One region of the Castellaniella sp. genome, then DNA from elsewhere that is predicted to be linked to it. Evidence: riboswitches for the same ligand, from Rfam matches in the RefSeq annotation. Region 1 holds a riboswitch; the other holds the start of a gene.

Region 1 (7,549 bases):
GTTTTGCTGGCGGTCGCGGGCGTTTTTCAGCGTTGCCAGCTGCAAGGCGGCCTGTTGCAGGCGTGCAGAGCGCCCGCGGCTGAGCTCTTGTTGGGCCAGCTGCAGGTCGCCTACGCGCAAGGGGTCGTCCTGGGGCTGCCAGGCCCACAGCAGCACATCCAGGGCGGGGGCCGACAGTTGTTGGGCCAGTTGTTGAAACGAATGGTCGTCTACCGTTTTGCGGCGTGCTTGGGCCATGATGCGACGGATGGCCAACGAGACCAGCCAGGCCAGCATGATGGTGACCAGGGCGACCAGCGCCCACCAGAAGTAAGGGTTATAGCGCTGCAGCAAGGCCGTGGCTTCAGTTCCCACCACATGGTTTCCGGCATAATCAATACCATTGCCAAAGGCCAGCAGGCGATTCAGCAGGTCATACCAGACCAGTACCACCAGTACCACAACGGCGGTGGCCATGAGTTTTGCTGCGGCGGTCAAGCGCATCAGGGTTTTGCGCAACAAGCTGGAGTCCTGAGGGCTGGGAGTTTTGAAGGCGTCCTGAGTCATGGTGTCAGTCAAGTGAATATGCGTACGCAAGCGTCCCTGGAGCTGGGGCAGCATCAGCAATTGGTGCTGACCCCGCAACTGCGTCAAGCGCTGAACCTGCTGCAGTGTTCGACCCAGGAACTGGATTTGGAAATTGCCCGGGCTCTGACGGAAAACCCCTTGTTGCAGCGTGATGAAACGCCACCCGAGGCGGCATCGGCACAAGCTGAAATGCTGGAGCACCGTTGGGCGCAGCCCACGAGCCGGACAGTAACGGATGATATGCCAGAATCGCCTGCCGCGCAGAGTCTGGCCGATCATCTGTTGCAGCAATTGCATACGACCCGGGCCTCGGCGCGGGATCAAGCCCTGGTGACTCTGTTGATCGACGATCTGGATGAACATGGGCGGCTGGATTTTGATCCCGCTGCTTATACGGCAGTTTTACCCAGCAGCCTGGGTGTTGAGGATGAAGAATGGCAGACGGCCCTGCGGCTGTTGCAGTCTTTTGATCCCGCCGGAATCGGTGCACGCAGCCTGTCCGAATGCCTGCGCTTGCAGCTGCGTGCCCGGGCCGCCGAATGGCCTGCCGCCGTGCTGGCGACGGCCTTGCAGTTGACGCGGCACCTGGAGGATCTGGCGGCTGGCCGTTGGGCCAAGCTCTGTGCAGCACTGGCTTGCGACCGGGATCAGTTGGAACTGGCCCGCCAGGCCATTCTGCGGCTTGATCCCCACCCAGCCAGTGCCTGGACAGACGAGGCACCTGCTTACATCGTGCCGGATATCCTTTTTTATCATGCGGCCAGCGGCTGGCAGGCCAGCCTGAATCCGGCGCTGGAACCGCGCGTGCGCGTCGATCCGGATTTATTGGCCCAGATGGAGGACACTACCACTGGGCCGGTTCTGCGCGAGTCTCTGCAGCAGGCGCGCTTGCTGATTGCGCAACTGGGCCAGCGGCGGCATACGATTTTGCGGGTGGCCGAATGTATCGCGGTGCACCAGCAGGCTTTTCTGGATCATGGGCAGGCTGCCCTGCGACCCTTGGTATTGCGCGAGGTGGCTCAGGTTCTGGGTTTGCATGAGTCTACGATTTCCCGGGCGACGCGCTTGAAATATGCCCAGACCCCCTGGGGGATTTGCGAGCTGAAGTATTTTTTTGCAACAGGTGTCCAGACCGATACCGGTGAGGATGCGTCGGCCCAGGCGATTCAGGCGGTGATGCGCCGCCTGCTGGCTGCCGAGCAGCCGGAAAAACCCTGGTCTGATGCGCGTTTGACCACGTTGCTGGCCGAGCAAGGCTTTGTGATTGCCCGCCGCACTGTCGCCAAATATCGTGAAGCCATGGGAATACCGGTGGCCAGCCTGCGCAAGAAACGCTTGTCATCGGCGTAATAAAGGATAATAATGATTCGCATGTATATTTGTGTATGCAACGCGATCAGCGAACGCCATGTCCAGGAAGCCATTGCCCAAGGGGCAAAGGATCTCAGCGACCTGCAGGCCCAACTGGGGGTCGCCACCTGTTGCGGCCAATGCGCCGAGACTGCCACCGACTATCTACCGGGTGGGCAGTATGCCGCCGATGCCATGCCGCCGGCAGTCGAGCCTGATCACGTGGTGCAAGTCCCCATGCTGGCCAGCACCGAGATTCGCCGCGTCGCTTGATGCGTTTGGCCTTCTGCCAGCTTCAGACCCTGCTCATCTCATGAGCAGGGCATCCCTGTCTATCTGTCCGATTACCTGCTAGCCTTATGGCTTACAGTCTGCATAGGTGTAGGCTGCGTCAGCCAGGAGCACATCATGAAGGGCGATAAGACCGTTATTCAATACCTCAACCAACAGCTCAAAAACGAGCTCTCCGCCATCAACCAGTATTTTCTGCATGCCCGCATGATGAATCACTGGGGCTACGAAAAACTGGGCAAACACGAATACGACGAGTCCATCGGCGAGATGAAACATGCCGATATGCTGATTCAGCGCATCTTTACCCTGGATGGTCTGCCTAATCTCCAGGATTTGCATAAGCTGATGATCGGTGAGTCCGTGCCGGAGATCCTGTCTTGCGATCTGAAGCTGGAAACCGCCGCTCAGGCCACCGTCAAGGAAGCCATGAAATACTGCGAATCAGTGCAGGATTATGCGTCGCGCGATCTCTTTCTGACGATCCTGAACGATACCGAGGAACACATAGACTGGCTGGAGACCCAACTGGATCTGGTCGAACAGCTGGGCCTGCAGAACTATCTGCAATCGCAGGTGTAATCAGGCGCTGTCGGGTTGGGGGGCTTCCTGCTTCCTAGCCAAGGCCAAGATGGCTGCGTAGCGTGTGGCCTTGGTATGCGCGCCTGAAAAGCCCGCGATCCTGCAGGATCGGTATCACCTGCTCAATGAAGTCGTCCAGGCTGCCTGGCAGCGAGGGGGGCATCAGATTGAAGCCGTCTGCCCCCTCGTTTAGAAACCAGTGCTCGATATGGTCAGCGATCTGATCCGGGGTGCCAACGACGGTGCAGTGGCCTCCCCCGGCGGCCAGCCGTCCAAGCAGTTGGCGCAATGTGGGTTGTTCAGTCTCGATGATGCGCAATATGGTGGCATAGCGGCCTTTGGGGCCCGAGAAATCCTCTAGCGCAGGCAGTGGCGGCACAGGCGCATCCAAGGCCCAGCCCTGGCAGTCCTGAAAAATAAACCCTTCTAATTGCCTGAGCGACGACTGAACAGGCAGCAGAGCGTCCAGCGCCTGTTGTTTGGCGCGTGCCTCTGCCTGGGTGGATGCCACATAAGTCACCAGGCCAGGCAAAATCGGTACTGGCTCGGATCTGCCCGCCGCTTTGACGCGTTGTTTGATGTCACGATAATAGGCCTGGGCGGCAGGCAGGTCGTGGGCGACAGCGTAGATGGCTTCGGCGTGCCGTGCAGCAAGCGCCCGGCCTTGTGGTGAGGCGCCTGCCTGGAATAGAACGGGACGGCCCTGAGGCGGTCGCGGAACGGTGAGTGGGCCGTCTACCCGAAAATAGGCGCCTTGGTGTTTGATGGCATGCACGCGGGCGGGATCGGCGTAGGGCCCTTGGCGATCACACAGCAGGGCATTTGTGTCCCAGCTGTCCCAAAGCGCTTTGACGACAGACACAAATTCCTCGGCGCGCGCATAACGCTGCGCATGGTCGGGCATGGCCTCGTAGCCGTGGTTGCGGGCCTCGGCGTCAAACATGGACGTCACGACGTTCCAGCCCATGCGCCCACGGCTGATGTGATCCAGAGAAGCCAGCATCCGGGCGGCATGAAAGGGGGTGCAGAAGGTGCTGGATAGTGTGCCGATCAGGCCAATATGCTCGGTTGCCCGCCCGATGGCGGCCAATGCGGTCAAGGGCTCCAGAAACCAGCGTGGGCCGTCTTCGATATGGTCGGCTGAATGGCCATCAGCCAGAAATATCGCGTCAAGCTTGCCGCGTTCAGCCATCTGGGCCACAGATTCGTAATAAGCGATATTGCCTAATTGGTCGGCGCATGAGTCGGGCGCACGCCAAGCGGCTTTGTGATGGCCGCAGGCAAACAGGAATAGATTCAGGTGCAGGCTGCGTTGGCTCATGGCGCAACCCTTAGTTTTTAACCAAACCGCCGTCGACCACCAGATTTTGTCCGGTGATGGCGCGAGCCCAAGGCGAGGCGAAGAACAATACGGCGTCGGCGAGTTCGTCTGGGGTCACCACCCGGCGCAAAGGCGTATTGGCGGCAATCAGATCAAAGACCGCAGGGGGCGTGGCTGCTGAGGCATCGGTGGTTTGCAGCAGCCCTCCCGATACCATATTGACCGTGATTCCGGCTGCGCCAAGGTCCTGGGCTGCTGTCCGCGTCAAAGCCAATAAGGCCGCTTTGGCTGCGGTGTAATCGTGGTAGGGAACCACCGGGTTCTGGAATAGATTTGTGCCGATGTTGATGATGCGTCCGAACCCCAAGGACTTCATGCCAGGCAAGGTGGCTTGCATGGTATTGAGGGCGCCTTGTACGGCACCCATCTGTGCCTGCATCGAGCCCCAGGACAGATTTTCCAGGGTGGGCCGGGCATCGCCATTAAAAGAAAAGTCGGGCAGAGCGTTGTTGACCACTGTGGTGATGGGGCTGCCGAAATGGGCCTGGGCCTGGTTCGCCATATGTTGCACGGCAGCGGGATCGCAGACATCGGCTTTCAGGGCCAGTGCGTGTGCCGGTGCCAGGCTGGCCCGCTGGTCTGCGGCGGATTGGCTGGTGCGGTAGTTGATGACGACGCGTGCACCAGCCTGCAGGAAGGCGTTGACCAAGCTGGCGCCCAGGCCGCGTGCCCCGCCGGTGACGAGGACAATTTGCTGGTCGAAATTAAGTGCAGGATATCTTTCTGTCATGATGCGCCCTAGGAAAATGGCGGGGGCACATCAAGATGCAAAACAGTGCGAGGCATCGATGACATCCCTCCGCCGGTATGATCCGGATCAGGTTCGGCGGGTGTTGTCTCAGCCCTGTGGGGCACCCCGTGTCTGTGGTCAGTACCATAGCACGGAAAAACAGAATAGGGCCATCGAAGGCCCATAGAGATATCAGCGTTCTGCCGGGCAGTCTGGGGCCTTGCCCCAGGCGTTGTTGGGCCCGCAGTATTTATTGCGGGCCGCCCAGGCACAAGAAGGCCGCGAAAAGAATCCCAGGGCTTCGCAGGATTTCAGCTCGGCCTGGAATGTGGCCTGCCAGTTTGCGTTGGTGACGGCGGCGGGATTGGGCGCAGGCGGTGGTGGCGGAACATCGATGGGCTGCACGGTCTGGCTGTTCAGCAGCATGTCGATGTTGGCAATGCCCTGCAGGCCGCTGTCATCCATCTGACTTTGTGCCGCCAGGGCAATGGCTTCGTCCATGGTGATGGTGGTGGTGGCCAGGGCGATGGGACGGTTTTCGTCCATCAGCGGGGTCGGCTGCAGTTGCCAGTCTACGGGTGGGGGCAGGCTGGGCACGCCCAAGCGCCCGTTAGATAAGGGCTGGGGGGCCGGAGCCACGAAAGGTCGGCCATTGGCATCCAGCACAGGTACATCGCCCTGCGTGCTGGCGGAGTCGGATATTTGTTGTACCTGGGACGGGCTGTGGATAATCAGCCAGTCGCCCAGGCGTAGGCCACCCCAGGCGGCAGCCCCGGCGGCAAGCAGCAAGATGGCAGTAATCACACGCCAGGACATAAGGGAACACCTTGGTCGGTCAATGCTTCGTTCGTCCTATTGTATCGGATGCGGCCATCAGATCCCGGCACCGAAGACTCGACCAGCATGTTCGCGCATGGCGTGGAATTCAACGTCGGGGTAGCGTTCCTGGGCGACCCTGAGCTGGGCCGGAGAGCTGGCCAAGAACGCGATAGCGTCCACGACGTCGGTGGCAATGCTGGCAGGGTTGGCATCCATGAATTTCTTCAGGGCCTTGGGGTCTTTGCTGGTGATCCAGCGTGCCAGGCTGTAGCGTGAGGGCATCAGGCGGGCATCGACACCATATTCGGTTTTCAGGCGATGGGCCACGACCTCGAACTGCAGTTGGCCCACGGCGCCCAGCAATAGCGCACCCCCAGCGGCTTCGGGGCGAAAAACCTGGATTGCGCCTTCTTCGCCCAATTGGGTCAGGCCGGTGCGCAGTTGTTTGGTGCGCAGCGGGTCTTTGACTTCGACGGCCTGGAAGAGCTCGGGGGCAAAGAACGGCAGGCCGGTGAAAGTCAGGGATTCGCCTTCGGTCAGCACATCGCCCAGTTGCAGCACGCCGTGGTTGGGAATGCCGATAATGTCGCCGGCATAGGCTTCTTCGACGATCTCGCGGCGTTGCGACAGAAATGACACCACATTATTGGGCCGGATTTCCTTGCCGTTGCGGGCGACTTTAAGCCGCATGCCGCGCTGGAAGTGGCCCGAGCTGACGCGCACAAAGGCCACGCGGTCGCGGTGGGCCGGGTCCATATTGGCCTGGACCTTGAAGACCACGCCGGTGAACTTCGCCTCGTCCGGTTGGACAGTGCGTTCCAGTGCCGCGCGCGGGCCTGGGGCGGGGGCAAGTTCCACCAGGGCGTCCAGGACTTCGCGCACCCCAAAATTGTTGATGGCCGAACCAAAGAACACTGGCGTCTGGCGACCGGCCAGAAAGGCTTGGTGATCGAAGTCGGGCACGGCGCCGGTGATCAGCTCGATTTCTTCGTGAGCCTTGGTGTAGGCATCACCGAATCGTTGCTGCAAGACGGGATTGTTCAAGCTCTCGATGGTCTCGTCGTCGTGCCGGTCGCGTTCGCCACCAGGACGGAATACGCGCATGTGGTCGTGGCGGATATCGAATACTCCGCCGAACTGGCGTCCCATGCCCACGGGCCAGGAAAACGGGATGGCGTCCATGCCCAGGTGGCCTTCGATCTCGGACAGCAGCTCCAGCGGCTCGTGCACCTCGCGGTCCAGCTTGTTGATGAAGGTGATGATGGGGGTGTTGCGTGCGCGGCAGACCTGCAGCAGGCGAATGGTTTGCGGTTCGACGCCATTACCGGCATCGATCACCATCAGGGCGGCGTCCACGGCGGTCAGCACGCGGTAGGTGTCTTCAGAGAAGTCCTGGTGGCCCGGAGTGTCCAGCAGATTGATCACGCAATCGCGGTATTCCATCTGCATGACCGAGGAGGCCACCGAGATGCCGCGTTGTTTTTCGATTTCCATCCAATCGGATGCGGCGTGGCGGCTGGCCTTGCGGGCCTTGACGCTGCCGGCGATCTGGATGGCGCCTGCGAATAGCAGGAGCTTTTCCGTCAGCGTGGTCTTGCCGGCGTCAGGGTGGGAAATAATGGCAAACGTGCGTCGGCGGGCGACTTCGGCGGTCAGGCTCATGGGAAATAGTCGGGTGTGTCAGCTTTTGTGACTGAAGGTGGCCAGCGCGGTGCCGGCCAAAACGAAGACAGATCCAAAACCGCGATTCAACCAGCGGATGTGGCCGGGCTTTCGCAACAGGCGCAGAATCTGTGAGGCCAGCGAAGTATAGCAACTCATGGCGACCA
Region 2 (7,549 bases), 900 kb from region 1:
GGCAGAAGTCGCCGCTTATCTGGGCTTGAGTTGCACCCAGGTGATCGAGCGTCACACGGGGAGTATGTTTCGGGCGGCTTTTGCCGGCTTTGCGCCGGGGTTTTTATATTTGACTGGCGGAGATCCTTGTTTTCATGGCCTGCCGCGCCGACCCAGTCCTCGGACTCGGGTGCCGGCGGGGTCTGTGGCCGTCGCGGGGAACTTCAGCGCGGTGTATCCCGCAGATAGCCCTGGAGGCTGGCAGTTGCTTGGGGTGACGGCACTACGCATGTGGGATCTGGATCGGGCTCAAGCAGCCTTATTGCAGCCGGGGGATTGGGTACGTTTCCGGGCACTGGAAGGGCCTGCCCATGCGTCTGCCGACCAGCTTGGATCGAATCACCCTCTTGTGGAGAGGGTGGGCCGCCAACGGGCCAGGGTCGAATCGGATCAGACAGTCAGCGCAGCCAGCCTGACGGTGTTGCAGCCAGGGGTGCAGACCCTGCTGCAGGATGCCGGGCGACCCGGACTGACAGGCATGGGGGTATCGGTTTCCGGAGCCCTGGATCGTGCCGCCATGCGGCAGGCCAACCAATTGGTGGCGAATGCGCCGGACACCGCCGTACTGGAAAATGCCCTGGGGGGCTTGCAACTGCGCTGTCATGGGCAGGCAATGGTGGCGGTCACGGGCGCTCAAGCCGCCGTATCGGTTTTCAGTGCATCGGGCATGCGCTTGCCTGCGGCTATGGGCCATTCACTGCGGCTGGAGGACGGTCATGTTCTGAAAATTGGTGCCGTGCGTGCCGGGGTTCGTTGCTATGTGGCGGTGCAGGGCGGTTGGGGCTTGCCAGCTGTGCTGGGCAGCCTGTCTACGGATGTGCTGGCCCGGATTGGGCCCGAGCCGTTGCGGGGGGGGGGATTGTCTGCCGGTGAACGCATCGAGGCATATTCCGTGTGTACGACGTATGCAGGGGAAAGGGGTCGATCATGCTGAGTCGGTCATGTTGCCGCGTCCCGGAGATGTCGTGACGCTGGATGTCGTACTGGGGCCGCGTGATGACTGGTTTGATCCGTCAGCCCTGGATAGTCTGCTGACGCGGGAATGGTTAGTGACGCCGCAATCCAACCGGGTGGGCATGCGCTTGTCGGGCGAGCAGCCTTTGGTGCGCAGCAAGACCCAGGAACTGCCCAGCGAAGGGGCTGTAGTGGGGGCGATTCAGGTGCCGGCCAATGGTCAACCGGTGTTGTTTCTGGCGGATCACCCCCTGACGGGGGGGTATCCGGTGATTGCCGTCGTATGCCGTGCCCAGCATGATCTGCTGGGCCAGATTCCAGTGGGGGCCAGGCTGCGCTTCAGGGACAGCCTGCTGCAAGGCACGGGATAGATCGTTGCGAGGCTTAGTGCTGGATCTTGGTGCCCAGCACGGCCAGGAATTGGGCAATCCAGGCAGGGTGCGCGGGCCAGGCTGGGGCGGTGACCAGCTTGCCATCCGTATGGGCCTGATCGATGCCGATTTCGGCATAGGTGCCGCCCGCCAGGCGGACCTCGGCAGCGCAGGCTGGGTAGGCCGAGCAGGTCTTGCCCTGCAGAATGCCGGCGGCAGCCAGCAACTGGGCACCATGGCAGATTGCGGCAATGGGTTTGTCCGCCTGGTGGAAATGCTGCACGATTTCCAGGACACGGGGATTCATGCGCAGGTATTCAGGCGCCCGCCCACCGGGCACGACCAAGGCATCGTAGGCAGCGGGATCAATGGTCGCAAAATCCTGGTTCAGGGTAAAGCGATGGCCGGGCTTTTCGCTGTAGGTCTGGGCGCCCTCGAAGTCATGGATGGCAGTGGCGACGAAGTCCCCGGCTTTTTTATCCGGGCAGACGGCGTGCACAGCATGGCCCACCGCCAGCAGTGCCTGAAACGGCACCATGACCTCGTAATCTTCGACATAATCACCCACCAGCATCAATAGTTTTTTAGCCATTATTTTGTCTCCTGTGGACAGTGTCAGAAGCCCCGATTGTGCAGGAAAAACGCTGGTTCGGACAGGCCCTGCCTGTTACATGGCCTGTCCGGGACGTGGGCGAACAGAGATGGGGCCGTTCGCAGTCAAGCGCAGAACACTTCGTCCAGGGTTTTGGCGTCCAGGGTATTCAGGGACCAGAGTAGCCATAGTCGTACAGGCGTCGGACGATTTTCAGCAAAGGCCCCAGCCGGGCTGCCTTGTCGGCATGTGCTGAAGCCTGTATCTGCGCGATCAGGATGACGGCAAAGGGGTTGGCCGGGGCCAAGGCATCCAATTCGACCAGGCGGCTACGCCACTCGTTCAATTCTACAACTGGAAAGGTGAATTCGGTCTTTTGCGACAAGAACTTATCCTGATAGCACAAGGCAGTCAGCGGCATCGCGTCGGGCTTGGGCGGAGGCTGGTCGATCAGGATGCCCAGGCTATAGATGAGGGGCGGCGCTGCCCGCTAATAGCTGGACTCTGACCAGCTTGTGCGAAAAGATGCCTCATTGTGCAGACCCGCCTGTTTGCCGGATAGATCGGAAAAATCCGCACGGACAAAAATGGCGCAGCCATGCTGCGCCGGTCAGACTTGGCTCAGCGTGGGATCATCTAGCTCAGATCCCAGCCCTGCAAGGCATGGGCGGTGGCCCAGAAGTGCCATTCGTAGACGCAAGCCTGCTCGAAGACGTCCATCATGCGGCTGCGCTCGGCATCGGTGGCGTCGCCCAAGGCCTGTTCCAGGATGCCGACCGCCTGGCGGGTGGACTGATCAAAGACATCGCTGTCATAGGCGGCCATCCAGGTGGCGTAGGGATGGTCAGCCGCCAGGGTGCCTGCCTGCTGGACCAGAACCTTGCCCACATGGGCATAGACCCAGAAGCAAGGCAGTACGCCCGCCACGCCGATGCCATAGGATTCGGTAGCAGCGGCGGCCAACAGGAATGAGACATAGCCCAGCGTGGTGGGCGAGGCCTGGGCGGGTTTGCTGGCCACCTCCAGTTGCTGGCAGGCAGCAGCCAGGCGGGTATCGGCCAGCAGGTCGCCGTGCATGCCTTCTTCGACGCTGATTGCCGAGGCCGAGGACTCGGCCCAGAAACGAGATTCTGGGCGGGTAGTGGCCTTTGCAGCCAGCAGCGCCATGGCGCGGGCATAGCCGATCAGGTATAGGCTGTCCTGGCGGATGTAATTGACAAAAGCGACCGGGTCCAGCGATCCGTTGGCCATCTGGTTCAGAAAGGGCAGGGCTTCGGTGCGGGCCACGATGGGTTGGACGCGCTGCCAGAGTGCCTGTGTATGGGGTCCAGCGGCAAAATTTGTGGTCATGATTTTCTCCGGATTAGGCTTGCAGGCTGCGGATGCGGCCTTGCATTTGGCTAAGATCGTAGTGGCGGCTGGGCCATAGACGGGTCATCAGGACCGATACAGCTACGGGCACCAGGGCCGCCAACAAAAAGGATTCCAGCAAGGTATCCATGTTCCCGTCTGGGGCGGGGAATACCGAAATGCCGGTCAGCAGCCCGCTCAGGGTGCTGATCAAGGCGGTGCGTCCATCGTAGCGGGGGCTGTACAGGCCGAAAAACACGGGAAAAGCGGCGGCGGAACAAAACAGATCGGCCAGCAGGAATAGATAGAGCACGCTGTAGCCTTGGGCCGAGGCTAGCCAGACGGGAATGGCCATCAGATAAATCGCCATGCGTGAATAGTGCATCAGGCGTGCAGTGGACGCCTGCGGCATCAGGCGGCGGGCGTCCACGGCAATCATGCTGGAGACAGCGCTGATGGCCGTGTCGGCGCTGCTCATGACCAGTGCCAGCCCCAAGGGAATCAGGGCAATGGAAAACCAGACCGGCAAATTGGGGATCAGCACGGTAAATAGCGCCACAGAGCTGTCGCCGCCGCCTTGGGCAACAAACACCAGCCCGAATAAACCCATCAGGAAAATGACCGGGGCAACCAGCAGGCCGCCCAGCATGAATCCGTGGCGCATCGCGCGGATCGATTTCGCGGCGTAGACGCGCTGCCAGTTACCCTGATGGAACAGGCCGGTCAGCAGGATCGCCACAAAAAAGGTCAGCCCGGCTTTGATGCCTGAAAAATTATCGAATTCCAGCAACTGAGGGGCTTTGATCTGCAGTTCGTGGGTGACTGCGCCGATACCGCCACTGGCCTGCCAGCCCAGCAGCACCAGGATGCCCAGCAGTGGCACGATGATGATCATCTGCACCTGGTCGGTAAAGATAGAGGTTCTCAAGCCTCCCCAGGCGGTATACAGTAGGGTGCAGCCCAGCACAATACCCGCAGTGACCCACAAAGGGATAGGGGCGATCAGGGTGACCATTTTCGAGATGGCGGTGATCTCGGCCGTCAATGAAATGAACAGGTAGAACATCATGATGATCAACACCAGGCCGTACAGGCCGCGGCCGTAGCGCACCATGACGAACTCGGTCAGGGTATGGCCGCGCGGAATCAGTTCGCGCATGCGCTGGCCCAGCGGGATCATGGTCAGGCGTGGGGCCATGGACCCCAGCGCATACCCGGTAATGGCCCCGATCCCGCCCCAAGTAGCCGCCTGGGCGGGGGAAAACAAAATCCAGGCCCCCAGTGACGAGGCCAGCAGTGTCAGAATAGTGGCAGTCGCGCTCTGGCTGTTGCGCGCCACGATGAAGTCTTCCAGGTTGTCGTGGCTGCGGCGGGCATACCAGACGCCCGCCAGGGAAAAGCTGCCTGCAAAAACGATCAGCCACGACAATGTGGCAAAAGTGCTTAACATGATGTCCCCTTGGCGCGTATGCGCCGATCAGGCTGTTCGGGCATCAGCGTGCCCGGATAGCAGATAAAAAAGGGGGAAGGTCGCCTGAAATGGCAAATGGTGCGGTCCTTCCCTTCGCCGGTATGAGCCGGATCAGGTTCGAAGGGTTATCACCATGGATGGCGAAGTCTCAGCCCGAAAATTCGGACACCCCTAGAACAGCCAAAAAATTTAATGCAATCTAGCAAAATTGTCAATGCATAAGCTTTATATTTGAATCTTTGTAAAGGAGTGCGCCATGGATCAGTTTTTGCAACTTGCCCTGGATGAGGCCCGCCTAGGCCTGGCCGAGGGCGGGATTCCCATCGGGTCGGTGATTGTGCACCAGGGCCGTGTGCTGGGGCGTGGCCATAATCGCCGCGTCCAGCAAGGCAGCGCCATCCTGCACGGTGAGATGGATGCCTTTGAAAATGCAGGCCGTCAGCCCGCTCAGATATATCAGCAGTCGGTCATCTATACCACCTTATCGCCCTGCTCTATGTGCACCGGCGCGATTCTGCTCTATGGCATTCCCCGCGTGGTCATTGGTGAAAACCAAACCTTTATGGGGGATGAGGACTTACTGCGGGCCCGAGGGGTCCAGGTCGAGGTTGTTCAAGACCCTGGCTGTATTGCCTTGATGCGAGACTTCATTCGGGATCATCCGGATTTATGGAATGAGGATATCGGAGAGGATTGACTCATTGGGGTTATCCCGTATTTCCGAGAAAAGTACCAGGTTCCTCAGAAAATGTGCATTCCGGATAATCGCTAACATATTTACTATTTCTCCTGAGCACATCGCCCCATTGTCCAAGGAGAACCCCATGACTAGCCCCAATCCCATGCTGGATCGCATCCGCGCCATTCTGCCTGACATCGCTGCACGCGCCGATCAGGCAGAAAAAGAGCGCCAGGTGCCTGCTGAAAATATCCGGCTGCTGAAGCAAACCGGCATGCATCGTGCTTTTCAGCCTCGCCACTACGGTGGCCTGGAAATGTCCTTGCCGGATTTTGCCCAATGCGTGGTGGCACTGTCGGGGGCCTGCGGGGGTACTTCCTGGGCATTCAGCCTGCTGTGCACGCATAGCCACCAGTTGGCCATGTTTTCCAAGCAATTGCAGGATGAAGTCTGGGGCCAGAACCCCGACGCCACGGCCAGCAGCAGCATTGCCCCGTTTGGGCGCACAGAAGAAGTCGAGGGCGGCATTCTGTTCAGCGGCGAAATGGGCTGGAGCAGCGGCTGTGATCATGCCGATTGGGCCATTGTGGGCTTTAATCGTTTCGATGCGAATGGCGAAAAGGTCTATTGTTTCGCTGTGGTGCCACGTCAGGACTACACCATCCGCGACGACTGGTATGCCATGGGCATGCGCGGCAGCGGTTCCAAGACCCTGATTCTGGATAAGGTATTTGTGCCAGAGCACCGGATTCAAGCGGCCAAGGGCATGATGGAAGGCCAGTCTGCCGGCTTCGGTCTGTATCCCGACAGCCAGATTTTCTATACTCCATATCGTCCATATTTTGCCAGTGGCTTTGCCGCCATCAGCCTGGGCGTGGCCGAGCGCATGCTCGAAGCCTTCAAGGAAAAGACCCGCAATCGCGTGCGCGCCTATACTGGGGCCAGTGTCGGCATGGCCACCCCAGCCTTGATGCGCCTGGCTGAATCCACCCATCAGGTGGGTGCTGCGCGGGCCTTCCTGGAAAAGACCTGGGAAGATCATCGTGTGCATGGCGTGGCCAAGCAATATCCCACCGCAGAAACGCTGACCGCTTGGCGCACCAATCAGGCCTATGCCGTCAAAATGTGCATCGAAGCCGTGGATCGTCTGTTCAGCGTGGCAGGGGCCAGCGCCTGGTTCGATGGCAACGAACTGCAGCGGCTGTTCCGTGACAGCCACATGACCGGGGCCCACGCGTACACAGACTATGACGTGTGCTCACAGATACTTGGGCGCTCCATCATGGGCATGGAACCCGATCCTACGATGATTTAAGGCATTTCAGCAGTAAAACCGCCCACGGCGGTGTTGTCTGCGTGCGTTTGGCTTTATAAAGCTAAACGCACGCCAGCCTCTCCCAGATTTTCCAAGGAACCCTCACCATGCATGATGCCCTGCGGCCCCAGCCAACCAAAGCTTTTGATCCGCGCGTGCTGCGCCGTGCGCTGGGCAACTTTGCCACCGGGGTAACCATCGTGACGGCCAATGACGGTGACGCCATGGTGGGCGTCACGGCCAACAGCTTCAGTTCAGTCTCGCTGGACCCGCCTCTGGTCCTCTGGAGCATCGACAAACGCTCCAGCAGCTTTCCTGTATTCCAGCGGGCCAGCCATTTCGCCATCAATATCCTGTCGATGGGCCAGATCGAGCTCTCCAACCGTTTTGCCCGGCCCAGCGATAGCCGTTACTCAGGGGTTGAGTGGCGATCCGGCCACGGAGGTTGCGTGCTGTTGGAAGACACCAGCGCCAGTTTCCAGTGCCGCAAGCACCAGATCATCGATGGCGGCGACCATTGGATCATGATTGGCCAAGTGGTGGATTTTGAAGATAATGGCAGCCCGCCGCTGGTGTATCACCAGGGGGCTTATTCGATGGTCTTGTCCCACCCTCAGCGCGAACGAGAAAACCCTCCGGTGGTCGACAAAAGTGTGCGTGGGCGGCTGGCGGACCATACCTATTTTCTGCTGACCCAGGCTGTGCGCAGCTATCAGCAAAGCTATCAGCCCGAGCAGGTGAAAATCGGCTGGCGGCCCAGCGAAGCCCGCGTGCTGAT

The links. Region 1 has a riboswitch for thiamine pyrophosphate ahead of VDP81_RS08285 (3-oxoacyl-ACP reductase). Riboswitches for the same ligand answer to the same signal wherever they lie in the genome.
Region 2: linked by a shared signal. The riboswitch ahead of VDP81_RS03975 (sodium:solute symporter family protein) and the one ahead of VDP81_RS08285 (3-oxoacyl-ACP reductase) in region 1 are both predicted to bind thiamine pyrophosphate.

Annotation. Positions count from the first base shown of each region.
Region 1 is NZ_JAUCCU010000001.1:1,709,495-1,717,043, forward strand. It holds gene VDP81_RS08260 (hypothetical protein) at 1-558, opposite strand, end outside; gene rpoN (RNA polymerase factor sigma-54) at 565-1,917, shown strand; gene VDP81_RS08270 ((2Fe-2S)-binding protein) at 1,939-2,190, shown strand; gene bfr (bacterioferritin) at 2,326-2,790, shown strand; gene VDP81_RS08280 (LLM class flavin-dependent oxidoreductase) at 2,825-4,111, opposite strand; gene VDP81_RS08285 (3-oxoacyl-ACP reductase) at 4,122-4,901, opposite strand; TPP riboswitch at 4,949-5,040, opposite strand; gene VDP81_RS08290 (hypothetical protein) at 5,094-5,717, opposite strand; gene VDP81_RS08295 (peptide chain release factor 3) at 5,775-7,382, opposite strand; gene VDP81_RS08300 (LysE family transporter) at 7,401-7,549, opposite strand, start outside.
Region 2 is NZ_JAUCCU010000001.1:811,807-819,355, reverse strand. It holds partial or broken gene VDP81_RS04000 (5-oxoprolinase/urea amidolyase family protein) at 1-1,364, shown strand, start outside; gene VDP81_RS03990 (DJ-1/PfpI family protein) at 1,378-1,956, opposite strand; gene VDP81_RS03985 (hypothetical protein) at 2,126-2,341, opposite strand; gene VDP81_RS03980 (TenA family protein) at 2,593-3,306, opposite strand; gene VDP81_RS03975 (sodium:solute symporter family protein) at 3,320-4,756, opposite strand; TPP riboswitch at 4,849-4,960, opposite strand; gene VDP81_RS03970 (nucleoside deaminase) at 5,034-5,474, shown strand; gene VDP81_RS03965 (p-hydroxyphenylacetate 3-hydroxylase oxygenase component) at 5,602-6,771, shown strand; gene VDP81_RS03960 (p-hydroxyphenylacetate 3-hydroxylase reductase component) at 6,879-7,549, shown strand, end outside.